DNA from 3 places in the Isoptericola sp. NPDC057559 genome. Region 1 is predicted to be linked to each of the others. Evidence: predicted binding sites of a transcription regulator. Region 1 holds the regulator's gene; each other region holds the start of a gene.
The links. The regulator HspR, encoded in region 1, represses chaperone genes until heat shock. The targets are predictions, from matches to a motif close to AAGTTGAGTCNNNNNGACTCAACTT.

Region 2: clpB (ATP-dependent chaperone ClpB) is a predicted target of HspR. The motif match lies at 2,424-2,448, and genes of this name have one in related genera.
Region 3: ACFU5J_RS14105 (Hsp20/alpha crystallin family protein) is a predicted target of HspR. The motif match lies at 2,121-2,145, and genes of this name have one in related genera.

Annotation. Positions count from the first base shown of each region.
Region 1 covers NZ_JBHVFQ010000008.1:74,557-79,766, forward strand. Annotated here, with positions in the region: gene ACFU5J_RS10170 (sigma-70 family RNA polymerase sigma factor) at 1-650, opposite strand, end outside; gene ACFU5J_RS10175 (hypothetical protein) at 875-1,651, shown strand; gene ACFU5J_RS10180 (DUF1540 domain-containing protein) at 1,730-2,038, opposite strand; gene ACFU5J_RS10185 (heat shock protein transcriptional repressor HspR) at 2,196-2,624, opposite strand; gene ACFU5J_RS10190 (DnaJ C-terminal domain-containing protein) at 2,708-3,712, opposite strand; gene grpE (nucleotide exchange factor GrpE) at 3,830-4,468, opposite strand; gene dnaK (molecular chaperone DnaK) at 4,465-5,210, opposite strand, start outside.
Region 2 covers NZ_JBHVFQ010000002.1:231,219-236,428, forward strand. Annotated here, with positions in the region: gene ACFU5J_RS04025 (AlkA N-terminal domain-containing protein) at 1-77, opposite strand, end outside; gene ACFU5J_RS04030 (alpha/beta hydrolase) at 234-1,253, opposite strand; gene ACFU5J_RS04035 (LppM family (lipo)protein) at 1,246-2,361, opposite strand; gene clpB (ATP-dependent chaperone ClpB) at 2,498-5,110, shown strand; gene ACFU5J_RS04045 (C40 family peptidase) at 5,178-5,210, opposite strand, start outside.
Region 3 covers NZ_JBHVFQ010000014.1:43,291-48,500, forward strand. Annotated here, with positions in the region: gene ACFU5J_RS14090 (FAD-dependent oxidoreductase) at 1-317, shown strand, start outside; gene ACFU5J_RS14095 (DUF6318 family protein) at 433-1,023, shown strand; gene ACFU5J_RS14100 (hypothetical protein) at 1,352-2,026, shown strand; gene ACFU5J_RS14105 (Hsp20/alpha crystallin family protein) at 2,183-2,596, shown strand; gene ACFU5J_RS14110 (hypothetical protein) at 2,672-3,220, opposite strand; gene ACFU5J_RS14115 (NAD(P)/FAD-dependent oxidoreductase) at 3,326-4,573, shown strand; gene ACFU5J_RS14120 (ABC transporter permease) at 4,651-5,210, opposite strand, start outside.

The DNA of each region.
Region 1 (5,210 bases):
GCCAGCCCGCCGCGCACGTACGCGCCGAGCAGCGGGTTCACCGTGCGGCACCCGTCCGTCGGCGCGTGCGTGAGGTGCTCCTGCAGGTAGCCGACCCGCAGCCCCTCGCGCGCGCGGTACGCGAGCGCGGAGACGCCGTTGGGGGTCAGGCCGAGGATCGGCGCCACCTCGGCCGGCGTGCGCCCCTCGATCTCCGTGTACCAGAGCACGGCCTGCCAGCGCTCCGGCAGCGCCTGGTAGGCGTTCTTCACGACGGAGCGCTCGAAGCCCTCGAGCGTGGGGACGTCGGTGGAGTCGGCCAGGCCGAGCGCGGCCTCGAACGTGCCGTCGTCGGCGGTGGGGCGGGTGCGACGCACGCCCCGCGCCAGGTCGCCGGCGAGGCGCCGCACGACCGTCAGCAGGTAGGCCCGGAACGTGGCGTCGGGGCCGCCCCCGTGCTGCAGCACGTCGAGCACGCGGTGGAACGCCTCGGAGACCAGGTCGTCCGCGTCGGCGGCGGAGCGGACGTACTGCCGGGCGACCGCGCGGGCCGCGGGCACGTGCCGCACGTACAGGGCTCCGAACGCCTCGAGGTCGCCTCCGCGCACGTCGAGGATCAGCTCGGCATCGCTCCGCGCCGAGTCGTCAGACCCCACGTAGACGTCCGTCATCGCCGACCTCGCTCTGGCCTCGTCGCGCGATGGATGCCTCGCGCAGACTCCCGTACTTTACGTGCGTTCAGGCAGGGCTGGGCGGGTGAACTTCCTCAAGAAAGCCGCAGGAAAGCCGCATGTTTCCGTGCCTCGGGCAGCGGCGAGAGCCTACCCGGTATGCCAACCCGGTGAAATTGCCGCACAACTGCGTCATGATGGCTGGTCATGGGGGTCCCTTCATCATGAACCGGTCCACGAGCGGGCCCACGGACGCGCCCGAGCATCCTTCGGACGTCCTCGACCGCTGGCGCGCGACGAGCCTCGCCGAGGTCTGGCTGCGCCCCGACGACTGGTACCACCCCGCGGTCGACGCGCTCGTCGAGGCGTTCGACGAGCGCCGCTCCCCGCACGCCGCCGCCCACCGCCTGGGCTCCGCGCGGGGCCGCGCGGGCGTCGGGCTGGGCGAGACGCTGGACGACGTCGAGTGCCTGTACCGCTCCGCCCACGCCGACCCCGACCCGGACGCGATCCGCGCGGTCGCCGTCGGCTGGGTGCGCGGCCGGGACACCGAGCCGGCGCTGAGCGGCGTCCGCGACCCCGGCACCGGGCTGCCCACGCGCGAGTACCTCGCGGAGCGGCTGCGGGAGACGTACGGCGCCGCCGTGGGCGCGGAGGACGGCGTGTCCGTCACGCACTGCCTCGTCGTCGTCGACGTCGCCGTCGACGGGCTCGCCCCGTGGGACCGGGCCGCGCGCTCCGCGACCGTGGGCCGCGCGCTGGAGCAGATCTACGGGGAGGGGCACCCGATGGCGGCGCTGACCGACGGCGTCTTCGCCGTGCTGGCCCGCCGTGACACGGGCGTGCCCGACCTGGCGAAGTCCACCCGCAGCGTCGTGGAGCGCAACGCCGCGCTCATGGGGCTCGGGGACGCGCTGCGGCGCCCCACCCGCGTGTGGGTGGAGCAGCTGCCCAGCACGCACGCGGCGGCCGCGCAGCTGCTGGCCCAGCTCGCCCGCTGACCGGCCCGCCGGCCGGCCGGCCCCGGACACGGGTCGAGCCCGCCAGGACCGGGTCCGGCGGGCTCGACGCGAGAGCGGTCAGGTCTGCGCGTAGGTGAGGCAGTCGGCGTGGTTCACGTCGTCCTGGCCGGGCCCGACACGGATGGCCGCGGCCGCGCACTCGAGCTCGTGGTTGTGCACGCAGTCGCCGCGCTGGCACGCCCCCACGTGGGCGACGACCTTCTCCAGGCCGCCCTTGGCGCTCAGCGGGATGAACGTGGCGCACGACGCGTCACCGGTGTGGCCGGCGATCGTGACCGCGCCGGCGTGACAGCCGTGGTCGTGGTTGTAGCCGCAGCCGTCGACGGTGCACTCGGTCACCTCGGGCATCTCCATCAGAGTGCTCATCGTGCGCTCCCTTGCCGATCGTCGTCGGCTCTCGCCGCCTTCGGCCAGGATATGACTATCGCACGGAATTGCACAGTGAATGCCGCACCGAATTCACTAAGGAATGCCTTACCCATTGCCTTGCGAATTAGCGAAGAATTGCGTTGCGGAAATACGCTCAGCTGCGACGGGGCATGGGGCGCCAGAGCACCAGCGCCCCCTCCTCGGCCTCCAGCTCCGACCGCTCGGCGCGGCGGACCCGCTGGCCACGCCGCACCACGACGACGTCGCCCGAGGACCCGGCGGTGAACACCCGGCCCCCGGGCTGCATCGCCAGCGCGGCCAGCCGCGCCTCGAGCTGGGCCACGTGCTCCTGCAGGTCGAGGATGCGCCGGATGCCGGCGAGGTTGATCCCCTCGACCTGCGCGAGACGCTGGACCTCCAGCAGGCGGGACACGTCGCGCTGCGAGTAGCGACGGCCGCGGCCCGCGGTGCGCCGGGGCGTCACCAGGCCGAGCCGGTCGTACTGGCGCAAGGTCTGGGGGTGCATCCCCGCGAGCCGGGCCGCCTGCGACACGGTCAGCACCGGGGCGTCCTCGGTGACCATCGCTACCTCCCTCGCTCGGTGCACGTCGCCACGTACCGGCCCGCGACGCGCGGCGGGCGTCACTCCACCGCGCGCTGCACTCGTCACTCCGCCGCGCGTTGCGCGAGCCCGGCCCGGACGTCCTCGTGGTCGCTCTCGGCGGCGAACGCCTCGAGCGCCTCCTTCGCCTTGCGGCTGAGCTTCTGCGGCACCGCCACCTGGACGGTGACCAGCAGGTCGCCCTGCGTCTTCGTGGTCCGCACGCCGCGGCCCTTGACCCGCAGCACGCGGCCCGACGGCGTGCCCGCCGGGACCTTGAGCCGCACGGTGCCGCCGTCGAGCGTCGGCACCTCGAGGGTCGTGCCCAGCGCGGCCTCCGCGAACGTCACGGGGACGGACATGCGCAGGTTGGCGCCGTCGAGCGTGAAGACGGGGTGCGGGGAGACGTGCACGGTGACCACGAGGTCGCCCGCGTCGCCGCCGCCCGCGCCCGGCCGGCCCTTGCCGCGGATGCGCAGCTTGCGCCCGTCGTTCACGCCCGCCGGGATCTTGGTCTTGACCTTGCGGCCGTCCACCGTGAACTCCACGGTGGCGCCCTCCACGGCCGTGCGGAACGGCAGCGTGGTCTCGGCTGCGACGTCGGCGCCCTTCTGCGGCGCGGTGAACCCGGCACGCTGCCGACCGCCGCCGCCACGGAAGCCGCCCTGGCCGCCGAGCATCGAGCTGAGGATGTCCTCGAAGCCGCCGCCCCCGCCCTGCGAGTACTGCGTGTAGCGGGCGTTCGGGGCGCCCTGGCCGCCGAACATCGAGCCGAAGACGTCCTCGAAGCCGTTGCCGCCGCCACCGGGGCCCGCGGCGAACCGCGCGCCGCCGCCGGCCATCGCCCGGACGGCGTCGTACTGCTGGCGCTGCTCGGTGTCCGAGAGCACCGCGTACGCCTCGCCGATCTCCTTGAACTTGGCCTCCGCCGACGCGTCCCCCGGGTTCTGGTCCGGGTGGTACTGGCGGGCCAGCTTGCGGTACGCCTTCTTGATGGCCGCGTCGTCCGCGTCCTTGGGGACGCCGAGAGCGGAGTAGAAGTCCTTCTCGATCCAGTCCTGACCTGTCACGACGCCCCCTTCCTGGTCATGCTCGTGATCTCATCATCCTCGTCGAACGGGCCCGGGCGGGGCACGCCGGTCTCGGCACGCCCCACCCGGACCTCGGCATCTCTCAGAACCTCGGTGTCACTCGGGCCCGACGACGCCCACGCGGGCGGCGCGGACCACCTTGTCGCCGATCCGGTAGCCGGGCTCCACCACCAGGCTGACGGTGGCGGCGGCGACGTCCGGGTCGACGTTGTGCATGAGCGCCTCGTGCACCGTCGGGTCGAACTCCTCCCCGACCGCGCCGAACCGCTCGATGCCGAACTTCGCCAGCGACGCGTCGAGCTTCTCCGCGATGGCCGCCATGGGCCCGGTGAGCTCGGCGTGCTGCTTGGCGCGCTCGATGTCGTCGAGCACCGGCAGCAGCGCGCTGAGCACGTCCTGCGTGCCCTGGGTGCGCGCCGCCTCCTGGTCGCGCAGCGACCGGTTGCGGTAGTTCGTGAACGACGCCCGCTCGCGCTGCAGCGCGTCCAGGTGCTGGGCCGCCTCGGCCTTGGCCTGGAGGACCTCAGCGCTCTCGGCGGCCTCGCCCTCGGGCTCGAAGTCGAGCGCCGCGAGCGGGTCGTCCGACGCGCCGGTCTGGTCGGCCGGCTCGGCCGGACGGGCCTCGCCCGACGTCGGGTCGACCTTCCGCTTGTCGGTGAAGCTGAACGGGGTCTCCCCCGAGCCCTCGGAGTTCTCCGGGGGCTCGGGGACCGACCGCTGGTTCTCGCCCGTCACTTCTTGTCGTCCTCGTCGTCGACGATCTCGGCGTCGACCACGTCCTCGTCGGGAGCGGAGGTCGCGCCCGCGGCCGCGGCCGCGTCGTCCTCGGCGGCCTGGGTGCTGCCCGCGGCCTGCTCCTGCTCGGCCGTGGCGTAGAGCGCCTGGCCGATCTTCTGCGAGGACGCGCCGAGCTTCTCGTACGCGGCCTTCACGGCGTCGGCGTCCTCGCCCTCCAGGGCGGTCTTGACGCCGGCGACGTCCGCCTCGACCTCGGTCACGACCTCGGCGGGGAGCTTGTCGCGGTTGTCCGCGATCTGCTTCTCCATCGAGTACGCGAACGCCTCGGCCTGGTTGCGGGTCTCGGCCTCCTCGCGGCGCTTCTTGTCCTCGGCCGCGTGCTCCTCGGCGTCCTTCACCATGCGGTCGATGTCCTCCTTGGGGAGGGCCGACCCGCCGGTGATCTTCATCGACTGCTCGGTGCCCGTGCCACGGTCCTTGGCGGACACGTGCACGATGCCGTTCGCGTCGATGTCGAAGGTGACCTCGATCTGCGGGACGCCGCGGGGCGCCGGGGCGATGCCGGTGAGCTCGAACGTGCCCAGCGGCTTGTTGTCGCGGGTGAACTCGCGCTCGCCCTGGAAGACCTGGATCGCGACGGACGGCTGGTTGTCCTCCGCCGTCGAGAAGATCTCGCTGCGCTTGGTCGGGATGGCCGTGTTGCGCTCGATGAGCTTGGTCATCACGCCACCCTTGGTCT
Region 2 (5,210 bases), on a different contig from region 1:
GCCCGGTACCGCTCCGCGAAGGCCTGCGTGTCCCGCGCGGTCGGGGCCGGGGTGCCGGGCCGGGCTGTCGTCGTCATGCCCCTATCCTCACGCGCGCCCCCGACGCCGGGCTAGCGGGAATCGGACACGGCCGTGGAGCCTCCCTGAACGCCGAACAGGCAGTTGCTGCCGGTATGGCGGCCGCATCGCCGCCATACCGGGAGCAACTGCCTGCTCGGCACCGGGGTGCGGTGCTAGGTGAGGGACTCGATCCAGTCCAGCACGGTGGTGAGGTACGCGTCGCGGGCGGGCTGCGGCGACAGGGCGAGGTCGTGCGCGCCGCCGACGACGGTCCGCACGGTGACGTCGCTGCCCAGGCGCGGGGCACGCTCGCGGATGTGCACGACGTCGAGCACGGAGTCCGTGGTCACCAGCTCGTCGTGCCACGACCGCGCCGGGCCGGACCGGTCGGAGGCGAGCACCAGCACCGGGATCGTGAGGTCCAGGCCGCGGGCCACCCGACGGTGCGCGCGACGGACCGAGCGCAGCCAGCCGGCGCGGGCGGGGAAGCCGGCGTGCGGCTTCCAGGCCAGGTCGTAGTCCCACTCGCCGCCGGTCTCCCGGTGCAGCGCGGCCCCGTAGTGCTCGCCGACGGAGCCCACGGTCAGCCGCGGCGCGAACCGCCCGACGACGTCGATCGCCCAGGTCGCCGGGCCGCGCATGAGCCAGCTCTCGTTGAGCTCGAGCCACGGGCTGTTGAGCACCAGCGCGTCCGCGCGGCCGGGGCGGGCGTTCGCCCACAGCGGCGCGACCAGGCCGCCCGTGGAGTGCCCGAGCACCACCAGCCGCTCGTGGCCCGCGGCGCGCACGACGTCGGCCGCGGCGTCGAGGTCCTGCGCGTACAGGGCGAGGTCGTCCACGAGGTTCGGGTCGCGCCCGGCGGCGACGTGCGCGGCCAGTGCCCGCCCGTAGCCGCGCAGGTCGACGGCGTAGAACGCGTGCCCGCGCGCCGCGACCGCGCGCGCGACGTGCGGGTGGAAGAAGTAGTCCACGAAGCCGTGCACGTAGAGCACCGCCGTGCGGGCGGGCGGCGCGCCTCCCGGCGTGCCGCCCGCCACGGCGGGGTCCGACGGTCCGGGCGTGGACGGGACGTGGCGCACCAGCACCGCCTCCGCGCCGCCGGGCAGGAGCAGGGTGCGTGCCTGGAACTCCGGGCCGAGGACGTCCTCGCGCCAGGACGCCGCGGGGCCCGGCGCGGCCGGGGCGTCAGGCACCGGGCGTCGGGCCGGTCGGGCGCTCCGGCCCGGGCGTCGCACCGGGCTCGTCGGGGCCGGGCTCGTCGGGGCCGGGCTCGTCGGGGCCGGGCTCGTCGGACGACGGCGGGGTGGGGCCGGGCTCGTCGGACGACGGCGGGGTGGGGCCGGGCTCGGCGGCGTCGTGCTCCTGCCGGTAGGCGTCCTCCTCGCCGGGGCGGCCGGGCTCCAGCGGCTCGGCGACCGGGCCGGTCGAGGGCCCGGGCGGGGGCGTGGGCTCGGGCGCGGCCTCCGGCTCGAGCGGCTCCGCCACGGGGCCGGTCGCGGGCGGCGCGCCGAAGACCTGCTCCTCCGGCGTCGGGCCGGCGGCGGGCACGGCCCCGGGCGCCGCCTGCGCGGCGAACGCGGCGTCGCCGGACGCGGTGCCGGTGACGGCGGCGGGACGGCGGTTGTTCCGTACGACGAACCACACGACGAGACCGATGACGACCAGCCCGATGACGAGCCCGACGACCCACCACGGGAACCCGCCGGCCCCGGCGTCGGCGGCGCCCACCGCGTGGATCGTGGTGGTCTCGCCGATCTTCGGGGTCCAGGTGACGGTGGCGCCGTCCACGGTGCCGGTGGCGTCGCTGACCGCGCCGGGGAAGGTGATGGCGAGGCGCACGTCGAAGGCGTCCTGCACCTTCTGCGGCAGCGACTTGAGCTGGTCGGCGCCCTGGGCGAGGTCGAGGGTGCCGTCGACCACGTAGTCGTCGCCGTCGCGCGTGATGGTCAGGTCCTCTCCGCCGGTGCCGGAGATGTCGCTGATCGGGGCGTCGGTGAACGTGTACTTGGTGCCGGTGTACTCGTCGTCGGAGTACGGCTCCTGCGTGGCGCCCTTCGGCGCGTCCTGCCCCAGCTCGCCGCCGGCCTGCTTCCACAGGTCGCCGGGCGACATCCCCATCGTCTCGGCGAGGCTGTTCGAGACGGCCATGATCATCGTCCCGGAGACGGTGTCGTCCTCCGACAACGTCATGTCCAGGTCGACCTTCATGCACCCGGAGAGGGCGAGGATCCCGACGGCGGCGAGCATGGCCGCGATCGCGGTGCGGAGGCGGCGCACGGGGCCGCGGGCTGGAGTGGTCACCGGCCCAGCATCCCGCAGCGTCCGGACGTGAGCCACCGGGCATGCCGGGCGGCTTGCGATCAAAGTTGAGCGGAATAGACTCAACTTTGGCGGCGTTCCCTCGACAGACGAATTCCCGTGTCATCCCGGAGGTCCCATGGACATCAAGCTCACGACCATGTCGCAGCAGGCGCTCGGCGACGCCGTCCAGTCGGCGGCCGCCGCGGGCAACCCCCAGCTCGAGCCGGTGCACCTGCTGCAGTCGCTGCTCCAGCAGACGGGCGGCGTCGCCGTCGGGCTGCTCGACGCCGTCGGCGCGGGCGCCCAGCAGATCGGGCAGCGCGCCCGCGCGGCCCTCGTCGCCCTGCCCCAGGTGAGCGGCAGCGCCGTCGCGCAGCCCTCGCCGTCGCGCGCCATGAGCGCCGTGCTGGAGAACGCGGCCAAGGAGGCCGAGGCTCTCGGCGACGAGTACGTCTCGACCGAGCACCTGCTCATCGCCCTGGCGGCCGGGCAGTCCGCCGCCGCCCAGGCGCTGACCGAGGCGGGCGCCACCGCCGACGCGCTGCGCGCCGCGCTGCCCGCGGTCCGCGGCTCCTCGCGCGTCACCAGCCCCAACCCCGAGGGCACGTACAAGGCGCTCGAGCAGTACGGCAGCGACCTCACGCAGCAGGCCCGCGACGGCAGGCTCGACCCCGTCATCGGTCGGGACGCGGAGATCCGCCGCGTCGTGCAGGTGCTGAGCCGCCGCACCAAGAACAACCCCGTGCTGATCGGCGAGCCCGGCGTCGGCAAGACCGCCGTCGTCGAGGGCCTGGCCCAGCGCATCGTCGCGGGCGACGTCCCGACGTCCCTGCAGGGCAAGCGCCTCGTCGCGCTGGACCTGGCCGGGATGGTCGCGGGCGCCAAGTACCGCGGCGAGTTCGAGGAGCGGCTCAAGGCCGTGCTCGAGGAGATCACCGCGTCCGACGGCGAGGTCATCACCTTCATCGACGAGCTGCACACCGTGGTCGGCGCGGGCGCCGGCGGCGAGGGCGCCATGGACGCGGGCAACATGCTCAAGCCCATGCTCGCCCGCGGCGAGCTGCGCCTGGTGGGCGCCACGACCCTCGACGAGTACCGCGAGCACATCGAGAAGGACCCGGCCCTCGAGCGCCGGTTCCAGCAGGTGTTCGTCGGCGAGCCGTCCGTGGAGGACACGGTCGCCATCCTGCGCGGGCTCAAGGAGCGGTACGAGGCGCACCACAAGGTGACGATCGCGGACTCCGCGCTCGTCGCCGCTGCCGCGCTGTCCGACCGGTACATCACCGGCCGCCAGCTCCCCGACAAGGCGATCGACCTCGTCGACGAGGCGGCGTCGCGGCTGCGCATGGAGATGGACTCCTCGCCCGTCGAGATCGACGAGCTGCAGCGCGCCGTCACGCGCCTCGAGATGGAGGAGGTCGTGCTCAAGGAGTCCGACGACGCCGCGTCGAAGGACCGCCTGGAGCGGCTGCGCGCCGACCTCGCCGACACGCGCGAGCGGCTCGCCGCCCTCACCGCCCGGTGGGAGTCGGAGAAGGCCGGCCACAACCGGGTCGGCGACCTGCGTGCCCGCATCGACGAGCTGCGCACCGAGTCCGACCGGCTGCAGCGCGAGGGCGACCTCGAGTCCGCCGCCCGCCTGCTGTACGGGGAGATCCCGCAGGTCGAGCGCGAGCTCGCGGAGGCCGAGCGGGTCGAGGCGTCGCAGGAGGCGGACGAGACCGTGGCGCACGAGGCGCCGATGATCGCCGACAAGGTGGGTTCGGACGAGATCGCCGAGGTGGTCTCCGCCTGGACGGGCATCCCCGCCGGGCGGCTGCTGCAGGGCGAGTCGGAGAAGCTCCTGCACATGGAGGACGTCCTCGGCGAGCGGCTCATCGGGCAGACGGCCGCCGTGCGTGCCGTGTCCGACGCCGTGCGGCGCTCGCGGGCGGGGGTGGCCGACCCCGACCGGCCCACCGGGTCGTTCCTCTTCCTCGGCCCCACCGGCGTCGGCAAGACGGAGCTGGCCAAGTCGCTGGCGGACTTCCTCTTCGACGACGAGCGCGCCATGGTGCGCATCGACATGTCCGAGTACTCGGAGAAGCACTCCGTGTCCCGGCTCGTCGGCGCCCCTCCGGGGTACGTCGGCTACGAGGAGGGCGGCCAGCTCACCGAGGCCGTGCGCCGGCGCCCCTACTCCGTCGTGCTGCTGGACGAGGTGGAGAAGGCGCACCCCGAGGTCTTCGACATCCTGCTGCAGGTGCTCGACGACGGCCGCCTCACCGACGGCCAGGGGCGGACGGTGGACTTCCGCAACGTCATCCTCGTGCTGACGTCGAACCTGGGGTCGCAGTTCCTCGTGGACCCGGCCCTCGACGACGACGCTCGCCGCGAGGCCGTGATGGCCGCCGTGCGCGCGTCGTTCAAGCCGGAGTTCCTCAACCGGCTCGACGACGTGGTGGTCTTCGAGGCGCTGACCGTCGAGGAGCTCGGCGAGATCGTCGACCTGCAGGTCGCGGCGTTCGCGCAGCGGCTGGCCGACCGGCGCATCACGGTGGACGTCACGCCCGCCGCGCGCGAGTGGCTCGCCCTCGAGGGGTTCGACCCGGCGTACGGGGCCCGCCCGCTGCGCCGCCTGGTGCAGCGCGAGATCGGCGACCGGCTCGCCAAGGAGCTCCTGTCCGGGGCGGTCACCGACGGCGGCGCCGTCGTCGTCGACCTCGACCCCGACGGCGCGGGGCTGGTCGTGACGCCGCAGACCGCCTGAGCGGGGACGACGAAGCGCGGCCCACGAGACCGAGGTCTCGTGGGCCGCGCTTCGCGTGTCCGCCGGGTCAGATGCGGATGAACCGCGGGCTGTCCTGCCA
Region 3 (5,210 bases), on a different contig from region 1:
GCGACGCCGCGCACGCCATGCTGCCGAACATCGGGCAGGGCGGGTGCCAGGCCCTCGAGGACGCCGTCGTGCTCGGTGTGCGCGTCGGGCCGGAGGACGACGTCGCCGCGGCGCTGCAGCACTGGTCGGCCGAGCGGCGGCCCCGGGTCCGGCAGGTGATGCGGATGTCGGCGCGCGTCGCGGGGCCCACCCTGTGGACGTCGACCGCGGCCGTCGCCGCCCGCGACGCGGGGATGCGCGCCCTCGGCCGCTGGACGGCGACGCTCGGTGCTCGTGCCCTGCAGCCCGTCCTGAGCTGGCACCCGCCCGAGCCGTAGCCTCGCCGGGCCGGCGCGACCTGCGACGACACGGTTGTCCACAGACACCGGGGCAACCATCTGGCGCTTTGCCCTACAGTGACCGCGACGTCACCGCCGACAGGGAGAGCCCGCCATGACCCGTACCCGGGCCATCCTCGCCGCCACCTCCATCGCCGCGGCCGCCGCGCTCCTCGTCGCCGGCTGCGACGGCGACGAGCCCGCCAAGCCCTCTCCCGAGCCCACCGCGACCAGCGCCGGCCCCGAGCCGTCACCCAGCGTGTCCTCGGTGGTCGTCGCACCCGAGCGTCCCCAGGCAATGGACAACGACGGCCCCGCCGGCGCCGAAGCCGCCGCCGTCTACTTCCTCGAGCTCGACGACTACATCATGAAGACGGGCGACACCGCCGAGTGGGAAGCGATGTCGCAGAAGAGCTGCGAGTACTGCGCGAACCGCCTCAAGCAGGCAGAAGAGATCGCTTCAAAGGGGTACCGCTGGAATAGCAAACCCACGAGTGCGAGGGTCACGCACACTTACGAACAAGACAGCTCGACCGGGATATGGCCGATCGACGTTGAAGTCGCGCAAGGCGCAGTCACACTCACAGATTCCAACGACAAGGTTCTATACGACGAAGACGCAATCAAGATTGACCTCTCCCTCGAAGTGACCCGAATGGACGACCGATGGGTGATGGTCGGCGTCGGAAACTCCAAGGACGCGTGAGGTCTTGCGCGGCATCGCCTTCGCCCTCGCCAGCCTTCTGTGGATTTCGCTCGCGCCATCGTTTGCACCGGTAGATCTCGCACGGGCTAAAGGCGCAGGCGACTCAACTTGGGGCCGGGCTGACCAGGCGACCGACACAATGGGCGTCGGTCGCGAGGGGAACGCGCATAGCAACACCTCGGGAAAAAATGGCGCGGGACGTGAAGACGAATCCAAGGACAAGTACGTCCGCGCGGACGAGGTGACGTGCCTCCAGCTGAACGACACCAACTATCTGTCCGACATCGCGAGAGCACCGGGCGCGTGCGACAACGGCGAGGTCGGCTTCATGACCGATCCGGACTGCGACGACCTGTGGCTGGCGGCGTTGTGGGTGCAGCGGGCCCGGGCCGGCGGTGAGTACGACGCGCCGGAGCAGGTCGCGGACGGCCAGTGCGTCACGCCGGCGGACATCGCCGCGGAGGCGCGTCGCGAGTTCCGGTCGATGAAGATCCCCACGCCGGAGGCGACGCTGCAGGGCAACCCGCCGATGGTGGTGAACGTGCACTACCCCGCGTACACGAGCGCGGCGCCGCAGGACCGCGAGGTCGAGCTGCTGACGGTGCCGGTGGTCATCCGGGCGGAGCCGACGGAGTTCGCGTGGGACTTCGACGACCCGTTCTCGGCGGGCGGCGGCACCCTCGTCACGACGGACCCCGGCCGGGCCTGGCGCTCCGGCGACCCGCTGCCGGACGCGTCGTGGGTCGGGCACACGTACAGCCGGCTCGGCACGCCCGGCACCGACGCGGGGACGGCGGAGGACGAGCACGGGAACGCCTACCGCACGGGTGTCGGCGTCTCGCTCACCACCACCTGGCAGGGCCGCTTCCGCGTGCAGGGCGCGAGCACCTGGACCGACATCCCGGGCACCATCACCACCACCAGCACCACGCCGGCCACCACGGTCACCGAGGCCCGCACCCGCCTGGTGTGCGACGACCTCGCCGACACCTCCACCTGCTGACCCGACGCCGCAGCGCCACCGCCCTGCCGGCGTCGTACCCGGCGAACGTTCCGCCGACGCGACGGCACGCCTCGTCCGCCGTCGGCGAACCCGGAAATTGAGTCGGGCGCGCTCAAGTTGAACCGGTCAGCAGCAACTCACCTGGAGGAGGACAGCATGACCACCACCCTGACCCGCACCCCGTTCGCCGACGCGTGGCTCCGCGACCTGTGGACCCCGCGCCTCGCCACCGAGGGCCCCGTGCCCGCGGCCGACGTGTACCGCGACGGGGAGGACCTCGTCGCCCGCCTCGACCTGCCGGGCGTCGACCCGGCCGAGGACGTCACCGTCGAGGTCGAGGGGCGCAAGCTCGTCGTGCGCGGCGAGCGCAAGGACCAGCGCTCGGTGGAGTCCGAGGGCCGCCGCATCTCGGAGGTCCGGTTCGGCGCGTTCCGACGCGTCGTGACCCTGCCGAAGGCCGTGGACGGCGACGCCGTCCGCGCGTCCTACGACGCGGGCGTCCTGACGGTCACCGTCGCCGGCGTCTTCGCCGGCACGACGCCGCAGCGCGTCGAGGTCACCACCGCCTGATCCCCGTCAGGCGCACCCCGACGGCGCCCGGTCGCACCCGCGACCGGGCGCCGTCGTCGTTCCGCGGAGCTGCGCTCAGAACACACCCACCAGGTCGGCGACCATGACGAGGACGATCAGCAGCGCGAAGCCGCCGCCGGCGATCGCGGCGACGAGGGCGAACCGGTCGCTGCCGGAGCGCCGCGGCCGCAGGCCGGCCTCCTTCGCGGTCGACGTGAGGACGGCACGCACGGGTGACGGCGAGAACGCGTAGTTCACGACCCCCTCGACCCCGCCGTGGTCGCTGAAGCCCACGACGATGCGCCGCGTCCAGCTCCACCGGGTGCCGGTGAACACCTCGGTCCGCAGGGCGGCGCCGAGGTGGGGCACCGGCCCGTCCATGCCGCCGGACCACTGCACCTCCCGGGTGGTCTCGGTGATCGTGTACGTGCCGGCGGCGGCGTCCGCGCGCAGCGCGAGCTCGTACGTCTCCCGCAGCCCGTGCCGGGACAGCACGCCCCACCAGCGGGCGTCGGCGAGGTCGATCCGCACGGTGAGGGAGTCGTCGGTGACGTCGACGACGCGGTACGGCGTCTCGGCGAGCCGTGGCTCGAGCAGTGCGGCGAGGTGGGCGGCGGTAGGCACGCGCGCACAGTACGGCACCGCCGCCTGCCGCCCTGTCACACCTCCGCCCCTCGTCTCGTCGTCACCGTGAGCAACGATCATCGAGCAACCGACCGAGGAGACGAGATGTCGCACAGGACCCAGATCGTGGTGGTGGGCGGCGGGTACGCCGGCGTGACGGCGGCCAACCGCCTGACGAAGCGCGACGACGTGACGGTGACGCTGGTCAACGACCGCCCCCAGTTCGTGGAGCGGATCCGGCTGCACCAGCGGGCGGCGGGCACGCACGCCGCGGTCGCGGACTACACGAGCGTGCTGGCGGAGGGGGTGCGGCTGGAGGTCGCCACCGTCGACCGGATCGACGCCCCCGCACGCCGCCTGGTGCTGGCCGACGGCGGCACGCTCGCCTACGACTGGCTGGTGTACGCGGCGGGCAGCGGCAGCGCGGCGCCGTCCGTGCCCGGCGCGGCGGAGCACGCGTTCGCGCTGGCGAGCCTGGAGGAGGCCGACCGGCTGGTCCCGGCCCTCGCGGCCGCCGGTCCCGCGGCCCGGGTGACGGTGGTCGGCGCGGGCCCGTCCGGCATCGAGACCGCGTCGGAGCTGGCCGAGCAGGGCCGCGCGGTGACGCTGGTCTGCGGCGACCTGCTCGGGCCGTACCTGCACCCGCGGGGCCGGCGCGCGGTCGAGGAGCAGCTCGTGCGGCTCGGCGTCACGATCCTCCAGGGCCCGCGCGCCACGGTCACGGCGGTGACGCGCGACGCCGTGCAGCTCGCCGACGGCCGCGACGTGCCGAGCGACGTCACCGTCTGGACCGTCGGGTTCCGGGCGGCGGGCCTCGCGGCCCGCAGCGGGCTGACCACGGACGACGCCGGCCGCCTGCGCACGGACGAGACGCTGACCAGCCTGGACGACGAGCGCATCGTGGCCGCGGGCGACGCCGCCGCACCGTCGGACCTGCCGTTCCGGATGAGCTGCCAGGCCGCCGGCCAGCTCGGCGGAGGCGCCGGGGACACGCTGCTCGCCCGCCTCGCCGGCACGGAGCCGGCGCCGGTCACGGTCGGCTTCGTCGGCCAGTGCCTCAGCCTGGGGCGGGGCGCGGGGCTGTTCCAGTTCGCCCGGCGCGACGACGTCCCCGTCCGCGTCTTCCTCGGCGGCCGGCTCGGCGCGCGGGCGGGCGCGTGGCTCAAGGAGCTCGTATGCCGGAGCACCGTCCAGGGCCTCACCTGGGAGGCGCGCCGACCGGGCATCATGCGCTACCCGTCGTTCGTCGGTGACCCGCGACGCCGGGACGTGCTCGCCGCCCGGGCCGCGGCCGCCGGGGCACGGGCCGACGTCGCCGAGCCCGCGCGACCGGCCGACGTCCCGGTCGCCTAGACCGAGGCGCCCGGACCGGAGACGCCGGAGGGCCGCACCGGGAGGATCCCGGTGCGGCCCTTGCCGTGCGCGAGGCGTCAGCCGATCCGGCGCCGGTAGACCGAGACGGCGACGCCGTACGCGATCAGCAGGATCCCGACGAGCCAGCCCAGCGCGACCCAGATGTCCGTGCCGACGGGCTGCTCGGCGAACAGCGCCCGGATCGTGTCGACGATCGACGTCACCGGCTGGTGCTCGGCGAACCAGGCGACCGGGGCCGGCATCGTCTCGGTGGGCACGAAGGCCGAGCTGATGAACGGCAGGAAGATCAGCGGGTAGCTGAAGGCGCTCGCGCCGTCCACGGTCTTGGCCGAGATGCCGGCGATGACGGCCAGCCAGGTCAGCGCGAGGGTGAACAGGACGAGGATCCCGGCCACGGCGAGCCAGGCCCCCACCGACGCCCCGGTGCGGAAGCCCATGATCAGGGCGACCGCGACGACGATCGCGACGGAGACCACGTTCGCCACGACCGACGTGAGCACGTGCGCCCACAGCACGCTCGACCGCGCGATCGGCATGGACTGGAAGCGGTCCACGATGCCGCCCTGCATGTCGAGGAACAGCCGGTAGGACGTGTAGGCGACGCCCGACGCGATCG